DNA from 2 places in the Aeromicrobium sp. S22 genome. Region 2 is predicted to be linked to the other one. Evidence: riboswitches for the same ligand, from Rfam matches in the RefSeq annotation. Region 2 holds a riboswitch; the other holds the start of a gene.
What was found. A riboswitch is a leader RNA that binds a small molecule or an ion and turns the genes downstream of it on or off. The one in region 2 is predicted to bind S-adenosylmethionine.
Positions count from the first base shown of each region.

Region 1: another riboswitch for S-adenosylmethionine. It lies ahead of GEV27_RS07675 (hypothetical protein); the one in region 2 lies ahead of thrC (threonine synthase).

Region 1 covers NZ_WJWV01000001.1:1,577,001-1,582,733, reverse strand. Annotated here, with positions in the region: gene GEV27_RS07685 (MFS transporter) at 1-926, opposite strand, end outside; gene GEV27_RS07680 (M20/M25/M40 family metallo-hydrolase) at 923-1,954, opposite strand; gene GEV27_RS17750 (hypothetical protein) at 1,976-2,242, opposite strand; gene GEV27_RS07675 (hypothetical protein) at 2,307-2,642, opposite strand; SAM riboswitch class IV at 2,670-2,781, opposite strand; gene GEV27_RS07670 (DUF2510 domain-containing protein) at 2,953-3,552, shown strand; gene GEV27_RS07665 (DUF2510 domain-containing protein) at 3,561-4,148, shown strand; gene GEV27_RS07660 (hypothetical protein) at 4,368-4,940, shown strand; gene GEV27_RS07655 (hypothetical protein) at 5,111-5,733, opposite strand, start outside.
Region 2 covers NZ_WJWV01000003.1:459,343-465,075, reverse strand. Annotated here, with positions in the region: gene GEV27_RS15235 (cold-shock protein) at 1-195, opposite strand, end outside; gene GEV27_RS15230 (MoaD/ThiS family protein) at 308-586, opposite strand; gene thrC (threonine synthase) at 616-1,893, opposite strand; SAM riboswitch class I at 1,910-2,024, opposite strand; gene otsB (trehalose-phosphatase) at 2,221-3,018, opposite strand; gene GEV27_RS15215 (LytR C-terminal domain-containing protein) at 3,026-3,574, opposite strand; gene GEV27_RS15210 (DUF3263 domain-containing protein) at 3,584-3,880, opposite strand; gene GEV27_RS15205 (Gfo/Idh/MocA family protein) at 3,956-4,921, shown strand; gene GEV27_RS15200 (trehalose-6-phosphate synthase) at 4,952-5,733, shown strand, end outside.

The DNA.
Region 1 (5,733 bases), on a different contig from region 2:
CCGTACCCCCGCACGTCCGGATCGGCCTGCGCGAACGTCGAGAGCGGGATCTGTCCACCGAGGACGGGGATGCCGAACAGGAACGCCGTCAGCTGGATGGGCCACTGGTGGGGGCTGCTCAGCAGGTCGACGTCGACGATCGGGTCGACGACCGAGCGCTCGTGGCGTACGAACGGCACCAGGACCAGCACGCCGAGCACCATGACGAGCCAGGGGCGGACGCTGTCGGCACCGTCGAGGCGTACGAGCACGAGTCCGGCCATGACCAGCCCGAGGGCCAGCGTGATGAGTGCGAGACCCCGCCAGTCGATGCCGCCGGAGGACTCCCCCGGCGTGTCCGCGATGCCGAACCAGACGAGGACGAGCACGATCGTCACGACGACCGCCGGCACCGCGAGCACGATGGTCATGTCGAGGCTGTCGACGATCGCGCCGCTGGTCAGGGCCCCGATGATGACTGCGAGCTCGAGGGCGCCGACCAGCACCGCGGCCCCGCGGCGGGTCAGCAGCGACTGCCGGCCCGAGTCGCGCGTGCGGCGATGGATGATCGCGATCTCCAGCGGCAGCCAGATGATGGACGCACCCTGGAGCGCCCAGCCGATGAGGAAGGTCGTGAACGACGGGGCCACCACGGTGATCCACGAGCCGAGGGCGGTCACCGCGGTCGCAGCGAGCAGGACCTTCTTGTGCCCGATGAGATCGCCGAGGCGCGCGAGCAGCGGGATCGCCAGCGCGGAGACGATCAGCTGAGCGGCCTCGAACCAGTTGATGTCGCCCTCGGAGATGTCGAGGTGCTCGGCGATCTGCGGATAGATCGGCGTGTAGTAGCCCTGCAGCACGCCGCTGGCGATCTCGACCGCGACGAGGAAGCCGACGACGACGCCGAGTCCCTGGATCGGGGTGATGCGGCGTTCGTTCGTGGTCATGCGGGCAGCCTCTCGATCAGGCGTCCGTACCAGCGGACCCCGTCGAGGAACGCGTCCACGCCCAGGTGCTCGTCGTACGAGTGGATCGACTCGCGCTGGGCCTTGGTCATCCGGAACGGCGCGAAGCGATAGACCCGGGGGCAGATCGCGGTGAAGAACCGGGAGTCGGTGGCGGCCATCATCACGTACGGGGAGGGCACCGCGTCGGGGAACAGCTCGGTGATCGTCGACTCGATGAGCTCGAATGCCTCGTCCATCGGCGAGATGGGGCTCGGCTCGTTCTGCTCGACGACGTCGATGTGGACCTGGTCATCGTTGACCGTCTTGCGGACGTGCTCGAGCACGCCGGCGACGGTGTCGCCGACCATGATGCGGATGTTGACGCCGGCCTTCGCAGTGGCCGCGATGACGTTGAGCGCGGGCGCGCCGGACAGGGTCGTGATCGCGAACGTCGTGCGGGTCATCGCGGCCGGCTCGGGGCCGGCGGCGAGCAGGGCACGGGTCAGCAGCGGCTTGGCCCGGCCGGCGTTCTTCATGATCGGACGCAGGGCCAGCGGTGCGTGCGAGCCCATGCGGCGGAACAGCTCGACCGTCGGCGCCGGGACGCTCGCGGGCATCGGCGAGCGGTCGATGCGGGTGATCGCGCGGGCAATGCGAGCCGTCGGCCCCATCTTGGCCGGAGTGGACGCGTGCCCGCCGCGTCCCTCGACCCGCAGCTCGACCGACGTCACGCCCTTCTCGGTCACCCCGATGACCCCGATCGGCGCGGCAACGCCGGGGAACGCCTCGCTCGCGATCGCGCCGCCCTCGTCGAGGACGAACCACGGCTCGACCCCCTGGCGCTTCAGCTCTTCGACGGCCAGCACGGCGGCAGAGCCGGAGACCTCTTCGTTGCACCCGAACGACAGGCAGACGTCCTGGGCGGGGACGAAGTTTCTGGCCAGAAACCTCTCAACGGACGCGCAGATGCCCACGAGGCTGCCCTTGTCGTCCAGCGTCCCGCGACCCCAAATGTTGCCGTCGACGATGTCGCCACCGAACGCGGGATGCTACCACTCCCCCTCGACCGGCACGACGTCCAGGTGCGCCATCAGCACGGCCGGCCTGGCTGCGCTGGCGCCGGTCCAGCGGAACAGCAGCCCGTGGGTGTCAATGCGGGTCGGCTCGAGCCGCTCGTGCAGCAGCGGGAACCGGCGCCGCATCTCGGCCAACAGCTCGTCGAACGCCGCGATGTCGACCTTGTCAGGATCACGATCACTGACGCTCGGGATCCGGACCAAAGCCTGCAGGGCCTCGACCGCGGCGTCGTCATTCATGGCGGCAGACTACGTGCCGCGGCGGTCATTCGACTGCGGTTTCACGCGTGCGTGGATCGTGGAATCACAGCGTGGTGCACTCGCCGAGCCCTGCCTCGATGTCGTCCGAGACGCTGATCAAGAAGCCGCCACCAAGTCGCAGGACGTGATGGCCCACCAGGACACGCGCTCCGCCATGCCGGTCGACGATCGTTGAAAGACGAGCCGGATCGTGATTGAGGACGTTGATCGTCCCGTGCTGCGTGCCCAGCGTTATGACCTGCCCGGTGACGCCGAGGACTTCGACGGTGGTGTGCGGCCGAGGATCCTGCTGGGTGAGCCGCGCCTGGATCCAGTGCACGGAATGGCCCGGACGGAAGAGTCCGCAGGCCGCGGTGGACGGGGTGGTCGGATCGTTCATGAGGTGCTCGTTCCTGGAGGCTGCGCCTCCGATCGCTTGTCGCGGACGGTCATCCGTGACCTGCTCTTCTCCTGGGGCACCCACCACGTCGGGGGTTGCCGGACAGCCAGCCAGGTACTTGTCGCTGCCGCTCGTGAGCGTGGGGACGACGCTACGCGCTGGACCTGACAGTTCCGGCTGAGGCGCTTCGAAGTGACCACATGAGTGGCTCGCTGTGGCCATACCGGCCAACTTCGGTCGATTCCGCCTCCGTGCCGGTCGATGCTGACTCGGCGGGCGGCGCAGTGCTGCCCCGATCGGAGGGACTCCCATGAACACTCAACCCCCTAGCGGCAGCACGCCGCCCGGCTTCTACCCCGACTCGTCCGGCGCCATGCGCTGGTGGGACGGCAGCTCGTGGACCGAGCACACCCAGCAGGCAACGCCTGAGCAGGTCGCGCCACCGAAGAAGAGGCACACGTTCCGCAACGTCATGCTCGGAATCATCGCGGCGTGCGTCCTCTTCATCGCCGGATGCACCGCACTCCTCGGCAGCGCCGCGAATGAGGCCGGCAAGTCGATCGAGAAGGAAGTGGCCAAGGACAAGCAGCCCGGCGGCCCCGACAACCCGTTGACGATCGTCGAGGGCAAGAAGTTCTCCGTGTCGGGCTTCGACTACTCGTCCGGCTGGAAGGTCGACGAGGACGTGCTCGGCAGCGTCGACATCACCAAGCTGAAAGTCACGAACAACCGCGACAAGAAGGACTCGGCCCTCGTCGAGATCAAGTTCATGAAGGGCAGCGAGGTGCTCGCACTCGCCGACTGCACGACCGAGCCGGTAGCCATCGGTCAGACCACGACGCTCTCGTGCGGCAGCACGGACGAGCTGCCGAAGTCGTACGACCGCATCACGATCAACGACTCGTTCTGAGAGCGCGCATGACTGACAACGAAGCAGAGTCCACACCCACCCGGATCTGTCGCAAGTGCAGCGCCGCGAACACGTCGCCGGGTGAGTTCTGCCCCGGCTGCGGCACTCCGTACGTACGCCGGTCGCGCCGGCCGTCTCGCAAGGTTGCTCTGGTCGCGGCCCTGGTCGTGCTTCTCGTGGCGGGCGGCACGGCGGCCATCGCCGTGAAGAAACATCAGGACGGACTGGCAGGCGACCGAGCGGCGGCAGCCGCGGAGCGGCAGGACCGCCGCGAGCGAGACGCCGCTGCAGACGCGCGGGAGCGGGCCGACGAGGCCGAGCGAGACGTGCGTCGTGATCTGGTGGAGGCACTCGAGAAGCAGATCACCAAGGACGCGAAGGAGAATGTCGCCGACGACCTCCTAGAGGGTCCGATCAAGTACACGAGCTGCACGGCTACGGGCGGCGGATCCACTGACGATCTCACCGCTCTCACCGGGACGTTCGAGTGCATCGCTGTCAACGAGGAGAACAACGACGGGACGGCGTCGGGCTACCGCTACGCCGGCACGGCCGAATGGGACACCGGCTCGATCACCTGGAAGCTCGGTGGGTGACACCGGACCGTCAAAAGACCGTAAAAACCCGACATTCGAGGACTTTCTGGCCTGCTGTTCTGCGCGCCTACGCCCGCCTGATGGGCTATTTTTTCAGAACCGCGGCCACCCCAGCCTGCCTCCGGGCTCGATGCCTGGGACTCCCACAGCCGCGAACTTCCAGAAAGCAGGGGAACCATGACGCCTCGGGCCCCTCGCGGGACGTTCCGCTTTTTGTCTGTGTTCGTAGCATTCGCGCTCGGCATTGGCGCGTTCGCGACCACTCGAGACCTGGGCTGGCTCAGCCCGTTCGGGATCGAGTCGGAGAGCCACGACTCCCAAGTCATTCATGCGATCGAGCGCACCCAGGAGGTCTCTCTCCTCAGCCTTGGTGTCCAAGGCATCACCAATGAGAAGCGCTGCGCGGAGGCCTTCGGAAAGTGCATCCCTGGCAGTGCTGAACAGGTCTTCCTGCAGTACAACTTCAATGCAAAACTCGGGATCGATGGCGCCCAGGTCGAGGTGACCAAGTCGGGAGAGAACTCATTTCGCGTCTCCATTCCGGACTTCACGTTCATCGGTTACGAGAAGCCCACCTTCAAGGTCGCAACAGAGGACGCTGGGGTCTTGGAGTGGTTCACCCCAGACATCGACAAGGTCGAGATGATCAACAAGATCCTGGACAGCAAGGCACGGACCAAGTACTTGGCGTCGAACAGCGCACTCCTCAAGGACCAGACCGAAGTCTTCTACAACAGCCTGATCACCAGCATCGACCGCGATGCAGTCACGACCTACGAGTTCCGCTCGTAGCTGGCCGGGTGTCCGCGTCGTCTCGTCTCGCGCCGATCGGCCGCCAGCGCGTGCGCCCACCACGGGGGTGTGGCCCCCGAATTTTGTGGGAAGGTCCTGGCGTACGCGCCGGGTGCACGCTCGACCGGAGGGGCATCCCCTCGGGCGATCACCGTGTCGACGACGACCTCTCACCCACGAGGACTCTTCGAGGTCGCTGGCCGACGAGGATCGTTCTGGGGCAGGAGGCCACTGATGGGTGAGAAGTCGGTGTAGCGCTCGGAGAACGTGCGACGCCAGTCGTCGTGGCCGTCGACGGCCTCGACGATCGACTGGATCGAGTGGAAGCTCAGTCCGGCAGGATTCACCAGCTGCTCCTGGACCTTGGCGGTCGCAACGCGCGCGGCCTGGTCCTCGTCGCACGCGACGACCACGCCGAACGCGCGGTCGTACGCCTCGATCTCGATGGTCGCTTGCGTGAGGAGCTGGTTGAACCAGAGCTGGCGGAGACCGTTCTTGTCCAAGTGGGATGCCGCATCCGGCTGCCACCATTGACTGCTCGTGCGCTCAAGGAACTTCTGTGCGGCCGGCTTGCGCAGCGTCGCTTTCAGATCTTCGTGATACTTGCACTCCACCCCGACGAATCCCCGCTCTCCCGTCCCGGTCGTGTACTCGACGAACGCATCGAACGCGGAGCCGGAGAACGTACCTGTGCTCGGCGCCCACTCGATCCTGATGTCGTCGACGATGGATGCCTGATCGTCTATCTCCCGGATCCACGGCAAAATCGACGCCGGATCACTCGCCAGATGAC
Region 2 (5,733 bases):
GCTGACGACCTCGTGGGCCTCGCGACCCTTGGGCCCGTCGACCACCTCGAACTCGACCTTCTGGCCGTCCTCGAGCGTCTTGTAGCCGTCGGACGCGATCTTGGACCAGTGGACGAAGACATCGTCCTGGCCCTCCACCTCGATGAACCCGTAGCCCTTGTCAGCGTTGAACCACTTGACGGTGCCATGCACCATGCCGCCACTCCCACCTGTCACAGATGCGAGCCCACCTGCCGAGGGCTCGATATGAAGAGCGTACCCGCCTCGGCGCCCTGCGGTCACGGCCGGTCCGCGAGCCCCGGACGGGTCAGCAACCCCCGGCGACGGCAGGGATGATCGAGACCTGGGAGCCGTCGGGCGTGGGGGTGTCCAGGCCCTGCGAGAACCGGACGTCCTCCTCCGCGACGTAGATGTTGACGAAGCGGCGCAGCTTGCCCTGCTCGTCGACGACACGCGCCTTGATCCCCGGGAAGCTGGACTCCAGCGACTCGATGACGTCGGTGAGGGTTCCTCCCTCGGCGGTGACCTGGGACTGGTCCTGCGTGTACGCGCGCAGGATCGTGGGGATGCGAACTGCAACTGACATGGGCGTGCTCCTCGGCTGGTGGGATCAGGTCAGACGATGTCGGCGTCGACGAAGGCTTGGTAGGTGGGGGCGATCGTGGCGGCGGGACCCACGAGGTCCGTGACGGCGTCGAGCGTCTTGAGGCCGTGCCCCGTGTTGATGACGACGGTCTCGAGCTCGGGGTCGAGCACCCCGCTCTCGACGAGCTTCTTCAGCACGCCGACGGTCGTGCCGCCGGCGGTCTCGGTGAAGATGCCCTCGGTGCGGGCGAGCAGGACGATCGCGTCACGCACCTCGTCGTCGGAGATGTCGGCGACGGCTCCTCCGGTCTCGCGGCAGATGTCGAGCACGTAGATGCCGTCGGCCGGGTTGCCGATCGCGAGCGACTTGGCGATCGTGTCGGGGCGCACGGGCTTGATCGCGTCCCAGCCCTGACGGAACGCCTCCGACACCGGCGAGCAGCCCGTGGCCTGGGCGCCGTAGATCTTGACCGGCTTGTCCTCGACCAGGCCCAGCTTCACGAGCTCGCGGAACGCCTTGTGGACCTTGGTCAGCTGCGAGCCCGAGGCGACCGGGATCACGATCTGGTCCGGGAGCCGCCAGCCGAGCTGCTCGGCGATCTCGTAGCCGAGCGTCTTGGACCCCTCGGCGTAGAACGGGCGGACGTTGACGTTGACGAAGGCCCAGCCGTCCTCCTCGCCCGCGATCTCGCTCGCGAGCTTGTTGACGTCGTCGTAGTTGCCGTCGACCGCGACGAGGTTCTCGGTGTAGATCGCCGAGTTGACCTTCTTGGGGGTCTCCAGGTTGCTGGGGATGAACACGACGGTCTTGATGCCGGCCCGCGCCCCGGCCGCAGCCACCGCATTGGCCAGGTTGCCGGTCGACGGGCAGGCGAACACCTTGCTGCCGAGCTCGCGGGCCGCGCTGAGCGCACAGGCCACGACGCGGTCCTTGAACGAGTTGGTCGGGTTGGTGCTGTCGTCCTTGACCCACAGCCGGGACAGGCCCAGCTCGGCCGCGAGGTTGTCGGCCCGCAGGAGCCGCGTGAAGCCGGGCTCCAGGTTGGGGCTCGTCTCGATGTCGTCCGGGACCGGCAGCAGCGCCTTGTAGCGCCAGATGTTGGCCGGTCCGGCCTCGATCTGCTCGCGGGTCACGGCCGGGAAGTCGTACACGATCTCGAGCGGGCCGAAGCACTCGCTGCACACGTAGTGCGGGCCGAGCTCCTGCGTGGCGCCGCACTCGCGACAGGCCAGGCCGGTCGCGTGACCGAAGGCCCCTTCGCGGACGACGGGACGGGTGGCGGCCTGGGTCGAGCTCTGGGCGGTGATGGTCACGCGTACCTCCGGGTCATCTTTCCCGGATCGACTGTCGTCCGGGACGGAATGAGCACCTGGTCGCATGTCGCGACTGGTTGCTGGGGTGTCGTCGGGCCGTGTCCCTCTACCCCTCTGGATGAGTGGCCCCAGCCTAGGCGGGCGTCTCACGATGTGTCTACTCCGTCCACATGGTGGACGATTGCCGTTCGGCATGCGGGCACGCCGCACCGCGTACGCGGCGAGACGGGTGCCTCTGCCCGGAAACCGGCGCCTCGCCCCGGTCGCAACGCGTGCGAGGCGACAGATTCCCAGGTTCTCCTGGGAATCCGCGGCCGGGGGTCAGACGTGGAGGTCGTCGGCGAGCTGCTCGAGCCAGTCCGCGACGGCGTCGGGGCCGTCGAGGACGACGTCGGCGCGCGCCACCAGGGCGTCCTGCTCGGTCGAGGCGGAGCAGATCAGGAGGCCCCCGACTCCCCGCTCACGCAGCGACTCGACCGCGGCGTACGCCGGCAGGTCGCCGAGGTCGTCGCCCGCGAAGATCACCTGGCGGGCGTCCAGGCCGTTGACCAGCAGGCGCAGCGCGTCACCCTTGTCGTGGCCCGGGGCACGCAGCTCGATCACCTGGCGACCCGGCTCGACCGCGAGGCCCAGCTCGGCGGCGAGCTCGGCGAGGGGGGCCGCGAGGGAGTCCAGCAGCCCCTCGCCGATGCCGCGCGTGTGGATCGCGATCGCGAGCCCCTTGTCCTCCAGGCGGGCGTCACCCGCACCGCGCTCGGCGAGCCAGGACGGCAGGACGTCCGCGAGACGTCGGATCGCGTCCGGCCGGTCGGGCCGGGTCGTCTCCCCGTTCTCGGCGTCCCAGCGCTCGGCGCCGTACTGCCCGTAGATCACGAGGTGCTCCAGCCCCGCACGCCCTTCGAAGCCGCCGAGCTCGAGCGCCTGCGGCACGGGGCGGCCGGTCACGATCGCGATCTGGCCGAGCACCGTCCCGAGCCTCGCGAGCGCCGCGACCGACCGCGGATGGGCGTACGCGCGGGTGGGGTCCTCGACGATGTGGGCGAGCGTCCCGTCGAAGTCGACGGCCAGCAGGGTGTGGCGCGGATCGGCCAGGACGGCGGCGCGGGTGGACGAGCTCATACCCCGATCATTGCGGGCCCGACAAGATGATCGTCAGCCGGTCCATCCTCATGGGTGCCACGCTGGGCAGGATGCGCTCGATCCCGACGTCCTGGCCGAGCTGCTCGGCCTGCGCCTTCAGACCCGGCGGGTAGTACACGGTGTTGGCCGGGATCGACCCGGTCCAGTTGCCGATGCCGCCGAGCGACCAGCCCGCCGCGGTCACCTTGGCCGAGAACGCCGCGGCCGCTCCCCCGATGCCGGAGTTGTTGAGCACCGACACGGGCGCGTCACGCCGGACCGCGGGCGCGCTCTCGGTGGGCGCCGCGCTGGGCGTGGGCTCGGTGGTCTTCGTGCTCTTGGTCGGCTTGGGCGTCGGCTCGGTGGCGGAGCCCGAGGAGTCGGGGGGCACGGAGATCGACGGTGTGGTCGGCGAGGCGACGGGGTCGTCGGAGTCGCCCACGATCAGCAGCCCGAGCCAGCCGGCGCCGCCGATGCACAGCATCACGGTCAGGAGGATGGACCATCCCCTCGGCACGTACGCCTTGCGAGTCGGGACGTTCTTGCGGTGCGCCACCATGGCGCCTCAGAGATCGATGCCGAGGCGCCTGGCCGAGCGGCTGCGCTGACGCTGAGCGCGGAGACGACGCAGGCGCTTGACCAGCAGCGGGTCGAACGCAAGGGCGTCCTCCCGGTCGATCAGCGCGTTGAGGACCTGGTAGTAGCGGGTCGCGGACATGTCGAACTTGTCGCGGATCGCCTGCTCCTTGGCGCCGGCGTACTGCCACCACAGTCGCTCGAGCGCCAGGATCTCCCGGTCGCGGTCGGACAACGTCTCGGCGGTCGACGTGCCGGCGGCGTTCGACTTCTCCACGGCGCTCATGCCTTCATGCTAGGCCATGAATAACACGCATGTCATTCGGTTGGCGGGAACGCCCCGATGTGTCCAGACTGCACCATGACCACTCGATGGGGGATCCTGGCCACCGGCGCGATCGCCACCAGCTTCGCGACAGACCTGGCGCTCGTCGCAGACAACGAGCTCGTCGCGGTGGGCTCACGCCGGCGTGAGGCCGCGACCGCGTTCGCCGAGCGCTTCGGGGCCACCCGGGCACACGGCTCGTACGAGGAGCTGGCCGCCGATCCGGACGTCGACGTCGTCTACGTCGCGACGCCCCACTCCCGCCATGTCGAGGACGTGCTCATGTGCCTCGAGGCCGGCAAGGCCGTGCTGTGCGAGAAGGCCCTGACCCTCAACGGACGTGACTCCGCGGCGCTGGTCGCCGAGGCGCGCGAGCGCGGCCTGTTCTTCGCCGAGGCCATGTGGATGCGCACCCACCCGGTCATCCGTCGCGTCAAGGAGCTGGTCGCCGACGGCTCGATCGGCACGGTCTCGCAGGTGCGTGCCGAGCTCAGCTTCGCCGCACCCGCCGACAACGACCGCCTCTGGGACCCCGCCCTCGGCGCGAGCGCACTGCTCGACGTCGGGATCTATCCGCTGACCTTCGCCCACCTGGTCCTCGGCGAGCCCGTCTCGATAGCCGCAGGAGGCGTGCTGTCCGACCGCGGCATCGACGTCAACGGCGGGGCGGTCCTCACGTACGCCTCGGGGGCCGTGGCCAGCATCTCGTGGACCCAGCTCGCGTGGGGCGACAACCGGGCCAGCGTCGCGGGCGACGCCGGCCGCATCGAGGTCCCCGGGCGGTTCCACCACCCGTCCGGTCTCACGCTCGTCCGTGGCGAGGAGGAGGTCACGGTCTCCGAGCCCGTCACGGGCCGCGGCTACGCCCACGAGATCGAGGAGGTCGCGGCGTGCCTGCGCGACGGCCGGACCGAGTCCGATCTGCTCCCGCTCGACGAGACCGTGTCGATCCAGCGCCAGATGGACGAGATCTTGTCCCAGCTCGGCGTCGCCGAGCGGTGACCTCCCACGATCCCCGCTAAGGTGATGCGCATGACCGACGGCTCCGCAGACTTCGTGGTCATTGCCAACCGCCTCCCTGTCGACCGGGTGTCCGCACCCGACGGCTCGACGATGTGGCGCACCTCCCCCGGTGGCCTCGTCACGGCGCTCGAGCCCGTGATGAAGCGCAACGGCGGGGCGTGGATCGGCTGGCACGGCGCGGCCGACGAGAAGGTCAAGCCCTTCGAGCACAACGGCATGCACCTCGAGCCGGTCCCGCTGTCGGAGCAGGAGGTCGCCGAGTACTACGAGGGCTTCTCCAACTCGACGCTCTGGCCGCTGTACCACGACGTCGTGGCGCCCCCGGAGTTCCACCGCGAGTGGTGGGAGTCCTACGTCCGGGTCAACCGCCGCTTCGCCGAGCGGGCCGCGAAGGTCGCCCGCGAGAACGCCGTCGTGTGGGTGCAGGACTATCAACTGCAGCTCGTCCCGGCGATGCTGCGCGAGCTGCGGCCCGATCTGCGGATCGGCTTCTTCCTCCACATCCCGTTCCCTCCCACCGAGCTCTTCCAGCAGCTGCCCTGGCGTCGCGAGATCCTCGAGGGCCTGCTCGGCGCGGACCTCGTCGGCTTCCAGATGCCCGGTGCCGCGCAGAACTTCGTCCGCCTCGTGCGCCAGCGGGTCGGGCACAAGACCCACCGCGACATGATCTACCTGCCGGACGGTCGCACGGTGCTCGCCAAGGCGTACCCCATCTCGATCGACGCGGCCGGCTTCGAGGAGCTCGCCCGCACGCCCGAGGTCATCGCCCGTGCCGCCGAGATCCGCGAGAG